Regions from separate parts of the Kitasatospora sp. NPDC048296 genome, predicted to be linked through region 1. Evidence: riboswitches for the same ligand, from Rfam matches in the RefSeq annotation. Region 1 holds a riboswitch; the other holds the start of a gene.
What was found. Region 1 has a riboswitch for cyclic di-AMP ahead of ACGF12_RS31930 (M23 family metallopeptidase). Riboswitches for the same ligand answer to the same signal wherever they lie in the genome.

Region 1 (4,797 bases):
GGGCCGGTGAGGCGTACGGGGACCATGGCTGCCGACCCTACCCCCGTCCGACGGCTACCGTTCGGAACATGAACGACGAAGACCTGCGGCTCGCCCCGCGCACCAGGGCCGCCGACCTGCTCGACTGGGCGGCCGAGCAGGACCGCGCGCCGGTGGCCGAGGAGCCGCTGCGCACGGTGCTGGCGCTGCTGGAACTGGGCGAGGGCAGGATGCACGACGGCTGGCCCGAACTGACCTCCAACGCGGTGGAGCACCTGCTGTACGAGCGGCTCCACCTCTACGTCCAACCCGCCCCGGAAGCGGACCCGCTCGCGTACGGCGACGCCGTACGGCTGCTGGTCGACCACCAGCGGGCGGCGAAGCGGCTCAACGCCAAGCGCCAGGAGCGGCTGCACGCCGAGGCCGAGTGGCAGGGCGAGGTCGCGGCCGGGCTGCTGCGCCGCGCCGACCTGGTCACCTGGCCGCGGCTGTACGCGGTGCTGCTGCACGCCCACGGGGTGGACACCACGGACGAGGCGGCGGTGCGGGACTGGCTGGCCGGCTTCGCCGGGCTGGGCGAGGAGGAACGGCTGGCCGGGTTCGAGGCGCTGGTGCCGACCGGCTGGCTGGACGAACCGGACGAGCAGGGCTGGGGACCGGGCCGGGTGCTGTCGGTCGGCATGGCCACCGACGGCGCGCGGCGGCTGCTGGAACACGGCCTGATGCGGCGCAGCTACCGCAACCTGGCAGAGCTGAACGCGCTGGGGCGGCCGATGCCGGACGAACTGGCCGGGGACTTCGGGGAGTTCGAGACGGCGGCGGCCGAGGTGGCGCTCGACCTGATCGGCGAGTGGACGGTGCCGGGGCTGCCGCGGCTGCTGGTGGAGGAGTTCCCGGAGCTCGCGCCGGAGCCGGGGGCGGAGGAGATCGACGCCTACCTGGCGCAGCTGCCGGCGGAGTCGGCGGAGTGAACGGCCGAGGGCCCCGGGTGTCCGGGGCCCTCGGGCGTCGCGTCAGGGCCCCCGGTTCCCGTCGGGGGCTCCCGTCAGGGGTTCAGGTGGTTCCCGTCAGGGGTTGAGGCCGCGTTGCTGGAGCCAGGTCTCCGGGTCGACCGGGGCGCCGCCACCCGGGCGGACCTCCAGGTGCAGGTGCGGGCCGGTGACGTTGCCGGTCGCGCCGACCTTGCCGATCTGCTGGCCGGAACCGACCGCGCCGGAGCCCTTGATGATCGAGGAGAGGTGGCAGTACCAGATCTCGGTACCGTCGGGCAGGGTCTCGACGATCCGGTAGCCGTACGCGCCGGACCAGCCGGCCGAGGTGATGGTGCCCTGGCCCACCGCGTAGACCGGGGTGCCGGTGTCGGCGGCGAAGTCCAGGCCGGTGTGCAGGTGGGCCCAGTAGCGGGCGCTCTGCCCGTAGTGGGCGGAGAGGTTGTAGTCCTTCACCGGCAGGGTGAGGGCGGCGGCCTTTGCGCGCTCGGCCTCGTCGGCGGCGCGCTTGGCGTCGGCCTCCTTGGCGGCGGCCTTCGCCTCAGCCTCCTTCGCGGCCTCCAGACGGGCGCTCTCCTCGGCGGCGGTGCGCTGGCTGTCGGCCTGCTGCTGGATGCGGGCGGCGAGCGCGAGGCCCGGGTCGGCGGCGAGGGTCACCGGGGCCTCGTCCGCGGCCTCGACGGCGGGCGCGGCGGCCGGGGTGGCGGAGGCGAAACCGGTGGCGCCCAGGGTGGCGGCGACGGCGGTGACGCCGAGCAGCGGGGAGGCCCCGCGGGTCTGACGCGGCATCCGGTGGCGGTTGGCCTCGGCCTCCGGGGCGAAGTCGTCGGTGCCGAGCGACTCGGTTCCGTCCGGGCCGGGGTGGTCGAGGAGCTGGGTACCGGCTGCGGGGCCGGCCGGGTGTGCCGGGGTGTGCGTCGACGCCACGGAGGCGCGCTCCTTTCCTTCCTTCGCGCCTACCGGGTTAGCTGACGGGTTCGGAGCAGGAAGGTCTCCTACGGCCGGGCCGGGGCCCCGCCGATTCACCCCAAGGAACGTGGTTCCCCGGCTCCCTGACCTGCCCGGAGGCCGGTCGGCGGGATTAGGCGACGGCGCACGGTGCCGTCTGGGTACGGCATTGACGACCGCGCTGCGTTATCAAACGTTAATCCTAGGAGGCCCTGATTCCAAGCCATCCGTCCGGGACGACTGGGGAGCAGGTGGTCGGACGCCGACGAACGAACCGTCATTCGCCCAGCCCATCTGAGTACTCCTACTCATGTGCGACCCGGCCGCACCCCCACATCCTGACGGCATGAGCGCACCGATGCAGTCACGCACCACGGCCGCGTACTTCGTCCAGGCCGTCCTCTCGTTCGCGATCTCCGGCTCGGCCCTCGCCGTCGGGGTCGCCCACCTGCCCGTCGGCGGGTGGACCAGGGCCTTCCTCGGGATCGGCCTGCTCTACACCGTCACCTCCGCATTCACGCTGGCCAAGGTGATCCGGGACCGGCAGGAGTCCTCGGACACCGTCGCCCGGGTCGACCAGGCCCGACTGGAGAAGCTGCTCAGCGAGCACGACCCGTTCCGGGCCGAGGGGGTCTGAGCCGTCCCCGGGACACCGGGGGAAGGGGTTGACGGCTAAGGCTATTAGCCATAGCTTTATGGCTATCGGCAGCACCGACCCCGTGGAGGACCACCGTGAACGGCACCATCACCCCGAGCACCCAGTACCTCGACGTCCCCGGCGGCCGGATCGCCTTCGACGACACCCGGCAGGGCGACGGCACCCCCGTCGTCCTGCTCCCCGGAATGCTCGACAGCCGCCGCGCCTACCGGCACCTGCACCCGCTGCTCACCGCCGCCGGGCGCCGGGTCATCACCATGGACGTGCGCGGCTTCGGCGAGTCCTCGATCGTCTGGGACGACTACAGCCCGGCCGCCGTCGCCACCGACGTCCTCGCCCTGCTCGACCACCTCGGCATCGAGCGGGCCGTCCTGGTCGGGCAGTCCTACACCGGGGCGACCGTGGTCAAGCTCGCCGGGGACGCGCCCCAGCGGGTCGCCGGAATCGCGCTGATCGACGCCTTCGTCGAGCACCGGGCCAACGCCCTGATGCGCGGCGTGATGGCCGTCATGGGCAGCGCGATGGTCCACTGGCCGGCTGTCTGGGGCTTCTACCTGCGCAAGATGGCCTTCCCCGGCCCCCGACCCGCCGACCTCGACACCTACGTGGCCGGGCTGGTCGCCGACCTGCGCACCCCCGGGCGCAAGACCGCCACCCGCGGACACGTCACCGGGGACTCCGCGCCGATCGGCTGGTGCGCGGCCGTCCGCTGCCCCTCGCTCGTCCTGATGGGCAGCAAGGACCCCGACTTCCCGGACCCGACGGCCGTCGCCGAGCGGCAGGCCGCGGCGCTGGGCACCCGGAAGGTGATGATCGAGGGGTCCGGCCACTACCCGATGGCCGACAACCCGCAGGCCGTCGCGGACGCCCTGCTGCCCTTCCTCGCCGAGCTCGCCTGAACCCGCCGAGCTCGCCTGAACCCGCTGAGCCCGCCGAACCCGCCGAACCGCAGCCGTACGGAGAAACCGAACCCATGCCCCGAGTAGGACTGACCCCGGACCAGGTCGTCGACCACGCCCTCGCCCTCATCGACGAGCAGGGCGCCGAGGCCCTCACCCTGGCCTCCGTCGCCGCCCGCGCGGGAGTCGCCACCCCCTCCCTCTACAAGCACGTCAGCGGAGGCCTGACCGAACTGCGCCGGCTGATCGCCGTCCGGGTCACCGAGGAACTGGCCGACCGGCTCGCCGAGGCCGCGGTCGGCCGCAGCGGCGACGACGCCGTCACCGCCGTTCTTCGCGCCTACCAGGCCTACGCCACCGAACACCCGCACCGCTACACCGCCCTCCCCCAGGCCCCCCAGCCCGACGACGACCTCACCCGCGCGGCCACCCGCCTCGTCGGCGTCATCATCGCCGTCCTCCGCTCCTACGGCCTCGACGGTCCCGAGGCCATCCACGCCGCCCGCACCGTCCGCTCCCTCGCCCACGGCTTCGCCTCCCTCTCCATCACCGGCGCCTTCCAACTCGCCGAAGATCTCACCACCACCCACGACCGCCTCGTCACCACCCTCACCACCGGCCTCCGCACCTGGCCGAAGGCGGAGGAAGAGGAGTAGGAAGTCGGGCCCGCCGACTTCTGGCGCAGGGCGATCGGAAGGCCGGCGGTCGGGAGGGCCGGGTTCTGGTGCGGGGCGGGTGGGGGTTGGGGGGGTTGGTGGGGGTGAACGGGCTAGTGTGGCGGGCTGACTGGTGGTCATGACAGGGGACCGCCCACGCTTGGCGGAGGTCCCGATGCCCGCACTGATGGCGAGGGTGCGGCGGTGGTACGGGCGGCTGCTGGACGGGGACATACGGGCGGGGCGGGTGGCGCTGGGGGTGCTGCTCGGGGTGACGGTGGTGCTGGGGGTACTGCCGATCCTGATGCCGTACGGGTGGCCGCCGTCGGCGTTGGTACTGCCGGTGGTGGGTGGCGGGCTGGTGCTGCGGCGGGGGCAACTGCTGGTGCTGGTGTGCGCGGCGCTGGCGGGCAGCGGGCTCGGGGCGGCGGTGCAGGACCCGCGCGGGGTGCGGCTGGGGGTGACGGTGGTGCTGGCCGCGACGGGGGCGACGGTACTGACGGCGAACCGGTTCCGGCACCGGCTGGGGCTGCGCGGCACCCAGGGCGACACGATGCTGCTGGAGCTGGCCGAGCACAACCGGACGCTGGCCCGCCTCCCGGAGCGGCTGCTGGACTGGCACTTCGACAGCGAGCTGGCCCCGGTCGGTGGCGCCTCCTTCTCCGGGG
Region 2 (4,797 bases), on a different contig from region 1:
CCACTCCCGCGACCGGCATCGCGTTGACGCTCTCGTACCGCACCTTGGCTCCCGGGTAGGGGGCGTGCACCATCACCCCGCCGCCGGCGTACATCCCGACGTGGTGCATGTCCCGGTAGAAGATCACCAGGTCTCCCGGCCGCGCTTCGGAGAGGCTGATCCGCTGCCCGGCGAAAGCCTGGGCCTGCGAGGTGCGCGGCAGGGTCACTCCGGCCTGCCGCCAGCTGTAGTACATCAGACCGGAGCAGTCGAAGGCGCGGGGCCCGGTGGATCCGTAGACGTACGGCGAGCCGATCATCCGCACCGCGGCGGCCAGCGCGGCCGCCCCCCGCTCGGAGGCGGCCGGGGTGGTGCCGAGGTCCAGCCGGTCGGTGCCGCGGGTGGCGCGCCGCTCGGCGTCGTTGGCGTCCTGGACGAGCATCCGGGCCCGCTCGGCCGCGCCCAGGCTGTTGAGCAGCTTCTGGGCCTTGGCCAGCCGCTGCTGGATCTGCTGCTTGTTCTCGGCCAGCGAGCGCCGGGCCTGGTCCAGTTCCGCGAGCTTGCCCGCGGTCTCGGTGCGGCGCTGGTCGAGCGTGCGCTGACGGCTGACCAGCTCGTGCAGCGTCTCCCGCTGCCGCTCGGCGGCCTGCCCGAGGGTGCGGGCGCGGGCGAGGTAGGACTCGGGGTCACTGGAGAGCATCAGCTGGGCGGTCTGGGTCATCCCGCCGCCGCGGTACTGCGCCCCGGCCACGGTCGCGAGGTCCCCGCGTAGCTGGTTGAGCTGGTCCTGGCCGGCGGCGACCTCGCCCTGCAGGAGCGCGGTCTCGCTCTGGAGCCGCTTCTGCGCCTCCTGCGCGGCGTTGCACTTCTCGGACGCCCGCTCGGCCTCGTCGTACAGCTGCTCGACCTGCGCCTTGACGTCCCTGAGGTCGGGCGTGCCCGGTGCACCGGGAGCGGCCTGGGCGCTGCCGCCGGCCGTCACACTCAGGGCCGTGGTGGCGGCCGCGGTCAGCACCAGCGCACGGACGAGCAGTGGGGAACGACGGTGCACGGACATGGCGGCAGCGGCTCCAATCCTGCGGCGCGGCCCCGCGGCCGCGCCCCAACGGGCGGCCGTCGAGCGGGAGTCCGGTGGCAGACGTTAGCGAGTCCGGGCAAGCGAGTCCAAACCCCTCCCGACCCGAATATTTGACCACTAATCGGACATTCGCCCGAGCCGCCGGAAAAGCCGCAGGCCCGGCCCTCCGCAATGGAGGACCGGGCCCGAAACGGCCTGGGCGGAGATCAGACCCGCACGATGGAGGCCAGCGGCATGTTGGAGACCGCCTCGTAGCGGACCGAGGCGCCCGGCTTGGGCGCGTGCAGCACCTGGCCGTTGCCCGCGTAGATGCCGACATGGTGGGCGTCGCTGAAGAAGATCAGCAGGTCGCCGGGCTGGGCCTGGGAGATGTCCGAGCCGATCCGGGTGCCGGCGCCGGCCTGCTCCTGCGAGGTGCGCGGCAGCGACACGCCGACCTGGTTGAACGCCCAGACCATCAGGCCGGAGCAGTCGAAGGAGCCCGGGCCGGTGGCACCCCACACGTACGGGCTGCCGACCTTGCCCGCGGCGGCGGCCAGCGCGGCGGCACCGTGCGAGCTGCCGGGGGCGGCCGGCTTGGCAACCGGCGAGGAGGAGGTGGCGGAACCCGAGGAGCCCGAACCCGAGCTGATGTCGGTACGGCCGCTGTCGCGCGAGGCACGGTCGGCGGCGGCCTGCTGCTGGGCGGCGGCCTTCGCGGCGGCGTCGGCCTGGGCCTTGGCGTCGGCCGCGGCCTTCTCCTCGGCCTGACGGATCGCCTGACGCTCCTGCTCGGTCAGGGTGTTGAGCAGGTCCTGCGCGGCCTTCAGCTTGTTCTGGACCTCCTCCTTGGAGGTCTTCAGCTGCTGGGTGGTGGACTCCAGCTCGGCGAGCTTGCCCTGGGCCTCGGTGCGGTCCTGGTCGAGCTTGCGCTGCTCCTCCTGGAGCTGCTTCAGCTGGTTCTTCTGGGTGTCACCGGCCTGGTTGAGCGCACCGGCCTGGTTGAGGAAGTTGTCCGGGCTGGTGGAGAGCATCAGCTGGACGGTCGGGGATATGCCGCCGTTGCGGTACTGCTCCCCGGCGATCTCGGCGAGCCCGCCCTGCATGTCGGTCACCTGGGCCTGCTGCCGGGCCACCTGGTCCTGCAGGCCGGAGACCTGCTTCTCCAGGGCCTGCTGCTTCTCCTGGGCGGCGTTGTACTTCTCGGTCGCCTGCTCAGCCTGCTCGTTGAGCTGGTCGACCTGCTCCTTGACCTGGTCCTTGGTCGGCTGCGGGTCGGCGTGCGCGCCGGACTGCGCGGAGAGGGCAACGGCTGCCGCGGCGACACCGGTCAGGATCGAGACACGGGCGCGGCTGGCGGGCTTGGGACGACGATGGGACGCCACGAAGGCGGACTCCTTCTTCCTACGGCCGCCTACCGGGTGAGCTGACGGGTTCGGGCCGGAAGCATGCCCTACGACGCCTCACGGCCGTTCCACCGGCCGACCTGGCGCCGATTCACCCCGGAGGAACGTGGTTCCCCGGCTCCGCTCCGCAGCGCCCCCGACCACTGGGCTCCCCTGTCGGACAGTCGCTTCGACCTGCCCCGCTGTTTCGCGAACTCGACGGTAACCACCGCCGCCACCCAGGCTGGGTGATCGACAGTGCGGTGGTTCGGGGCACGACCCTAGTAACTGAACCGTGATCCGTTCAAATCCTTGTCAGAAAAAAGACGGAAGATTACCCGTGTTCTTTTGTGAAAATGACCGATGGTGATCGCCACCGCACGCAAAGCTGATCAGGTCTCACCGGCCGACCACGGAACAGACAAGCCCGAAGCGCCACCCCCGGCAGGAGGGTGGCGCGGATCACAGGGCCGGAACCCGGACTTTCGGGCGTGTCGGGGCGTCAGACCCGGCGGATCGTGTTGATCGGCATCGCGTCGGCCTTCATCACCTTCACCACGTCACCGGTGTGCGGCGCGTGGACCACCATGCCGTTGCCGATGTACATCCCGACGTGGTGCCGGTCGCTGCCGTAGATCACCAGGTCGCCCGGCTGGGCCTGGTCCAGCGAGGGCACCCGGGTGCCGACGTTGCCCTGCTCCTGCGAGGTGCGCGGCAGCGAGACGCCGGCCTGGGCGTACGACCAGACCATCAGGCCCGAGCAGTCGAAGGTGCTCGACCCGGTGGCGCCCCAGACGTACGGCGAGCCCTGCTTGCTCATCGCCTTGGCGACGGCCACGGCCGCGTAGCCGCTGGCCGGCGGCAGGCTGCTGAGGTCGACCCGGGCCGTGCCGCGCGAGGCGCGGTCGTCCTGCTGCTGCTGGGCCTTCAGCGCGGCGCGGTCGGCGGCACTGAGCGAGTTCAGCAGGTCCTGCGCGGCCTTCAGCTTCTGATTGACGTCCGACTTCGCCTGGTTCAGGTCCTTGGTGGTGGAGTCCAGCGAGGACAGAACGGCGGCGGCCTCGGCCTTCTCCTGGTCCAGCCGTCGCTGCTGGTCGAGCAGGCTCTTGAGCGCCTCGGTCTGGCTGGCGCTGGCCTGCTGGACGCTGGAGGCCTTCTCCAGGTAGCCGGACGGGTCGGAGGAGAGCATCAGCTGGACGGACGGGTCGATGCCGCCGGTGCGGTACTGGTCGCCCGCCACCTCGGCCAGGCCCGTCTGCAGCTGGGTCATCTGGTCCTGGCTGCGGGCCACCTGGTCCTGCAGCTGGTCGGCCTGCTTGCGGAGCTGGTCGGCCCGCTCCTTGGCGCCGTTGTACTTCTCCGCCGCCTGCTCCTGCTCCTGCTGGAGCTGGTCGATCTGCGCCTTGACGTCGTCCTTGCTCGGCTGCGGCGCCGCGTGCGCGCCCACCTGGGCGGAGAGGGCGACCGCGGTCGCAGCGGCAGCGGTGAGCACGGAGACCCGCGCGCGGCTCGGCTGCTTGGGACGGCGGTGGGAGGCCAAGGGACCGGCTCCTTCTTCCATCGGACTCACCTGATCGGATGAGATTCCGGAAAATAGGTTTGACGCCAGACCCTAGTGAAGATCTATCCGTTTTGCCACTCCCCGAAGGCGTGAACTCCGGCCCCCATGCTGACTTCACGGGATCCGCACACCCTCGCAAAACGGACACTGCCCGGACTTCACACCGTCCGACCCGAGGTCAGGGCCGGGCCAGCCGGTTCAGCAGCAGCACCGAGGCCACCGGGCGCGCGCCCGCCTTCCGCACGCCCTCCGCGACCTCCCGGTCGGTGGACACCACCACCACCGGACGGCCCTGCGGCTCGGCCCGCACCAGACGACGGATCAACTCGTCCGCGGTCTCCCCGGTCCGACTGAACCGTACCCGAACCCCGCGCGGTGGCGCCATGATCACCGGAACGTCCAGGTCCTGCCCGTCGAACACACAGGTGACCTCCGCCTGGGTGCGCTGCGCCAGCATCGCCAGCCCGCCCAGCAGCCGGATCCGCTGCTGCTCCAACGGCAGCGTCGGATAGCCGGTCTTGGTCACGTTGTAGCCGTCCACCACCAGGTGAACCTGCGGGATCGCCAGCAGCTGGTCCAGCAGCGCCGGATCGTCCTCGGCCAGGCCGCGCCGAGCCACGTCGTGCGGCGAGGCCGCCCCCGGCACCACCGCCTCCACCAGGTCCGCCGGGCGGATCTGGGAGACCGGCAGCGCCAACTCCCGCTGCAGCCCCTGCGCCGACTGCAGCACGGTGTCCAGCAGCAGCCGCAGCCGCATGTCCTCGACGCCGCGCCCCTCGCGGGCCGAACGGCGGCCCTGCTCGGCGGCGTTCTCC

Region 2: it holds a riboswitch for cyclic di-AMP, as region 1 does, so the genes downstream of both, ACGF12_RS18060 (NlpC/P60 family protein) here and ACGF12_RS31930 (M23 family metallopeptidase) in region 1, are expected to answer to the same signal.

What each region holds. Positions count from the first base shown of each region.
Region 1 is NZ_JBICZB010000076.1:25,339-30,135, reverse strand. It holds gene ACGF12_RS31940 (GNAT family N-acetyltransferase) at 1-26, opposite strand, end outside; gene ACGF12_RS31935 (hypothetical protein) at 69-950, shown strand; gene ACGF12_RS31930 (M23 family metallopeptidase) at 1,047-1,895, opposite strand; cyclic di-AMP (ydaO/yuaA leader) riboswitch at 1,908-2,066, opposite strand; gene ACGF12_RS31925 (YiaA/YiaB family inner membrane protein) at 2,263-2,553, shown strand; gene ACGF12_RS31920 (alpha/beta fold hydrolase) at 2,649-3,473, shown strand; gene ACGF12_RS31915 (TetR/AcrR family transcriptional regulator) at 3,548-4,129, shown strand; gene ACGF12_RS31910 (PP2C family protein-serine/threonine phosphatase) at 4,305-4,797, shown strand, end outside.
Region 2 is NZ_JBICZB010000027.1:4,048-8,844, forward strand. It holds gene ACGF12_RS18055 (NlpC/P60 family protein) at 1-1,036, opposite strand, end outside; gene ACGF12_RS18060 (NlpC/P60 family protein) at 1,264-2,421, opposite strand; cyclic di-AMP (ydaO/yuaA leader) riboswitch at 2,432-2,585, opposite strand; gene ACGF12_RS18065 (NlpC/P60 family protein) at 2,924-3,961, opposite strand; gene ACGF12_RS18070 (NYN domain-containing protein) at 4,161-4,797, opposite strand, start outside.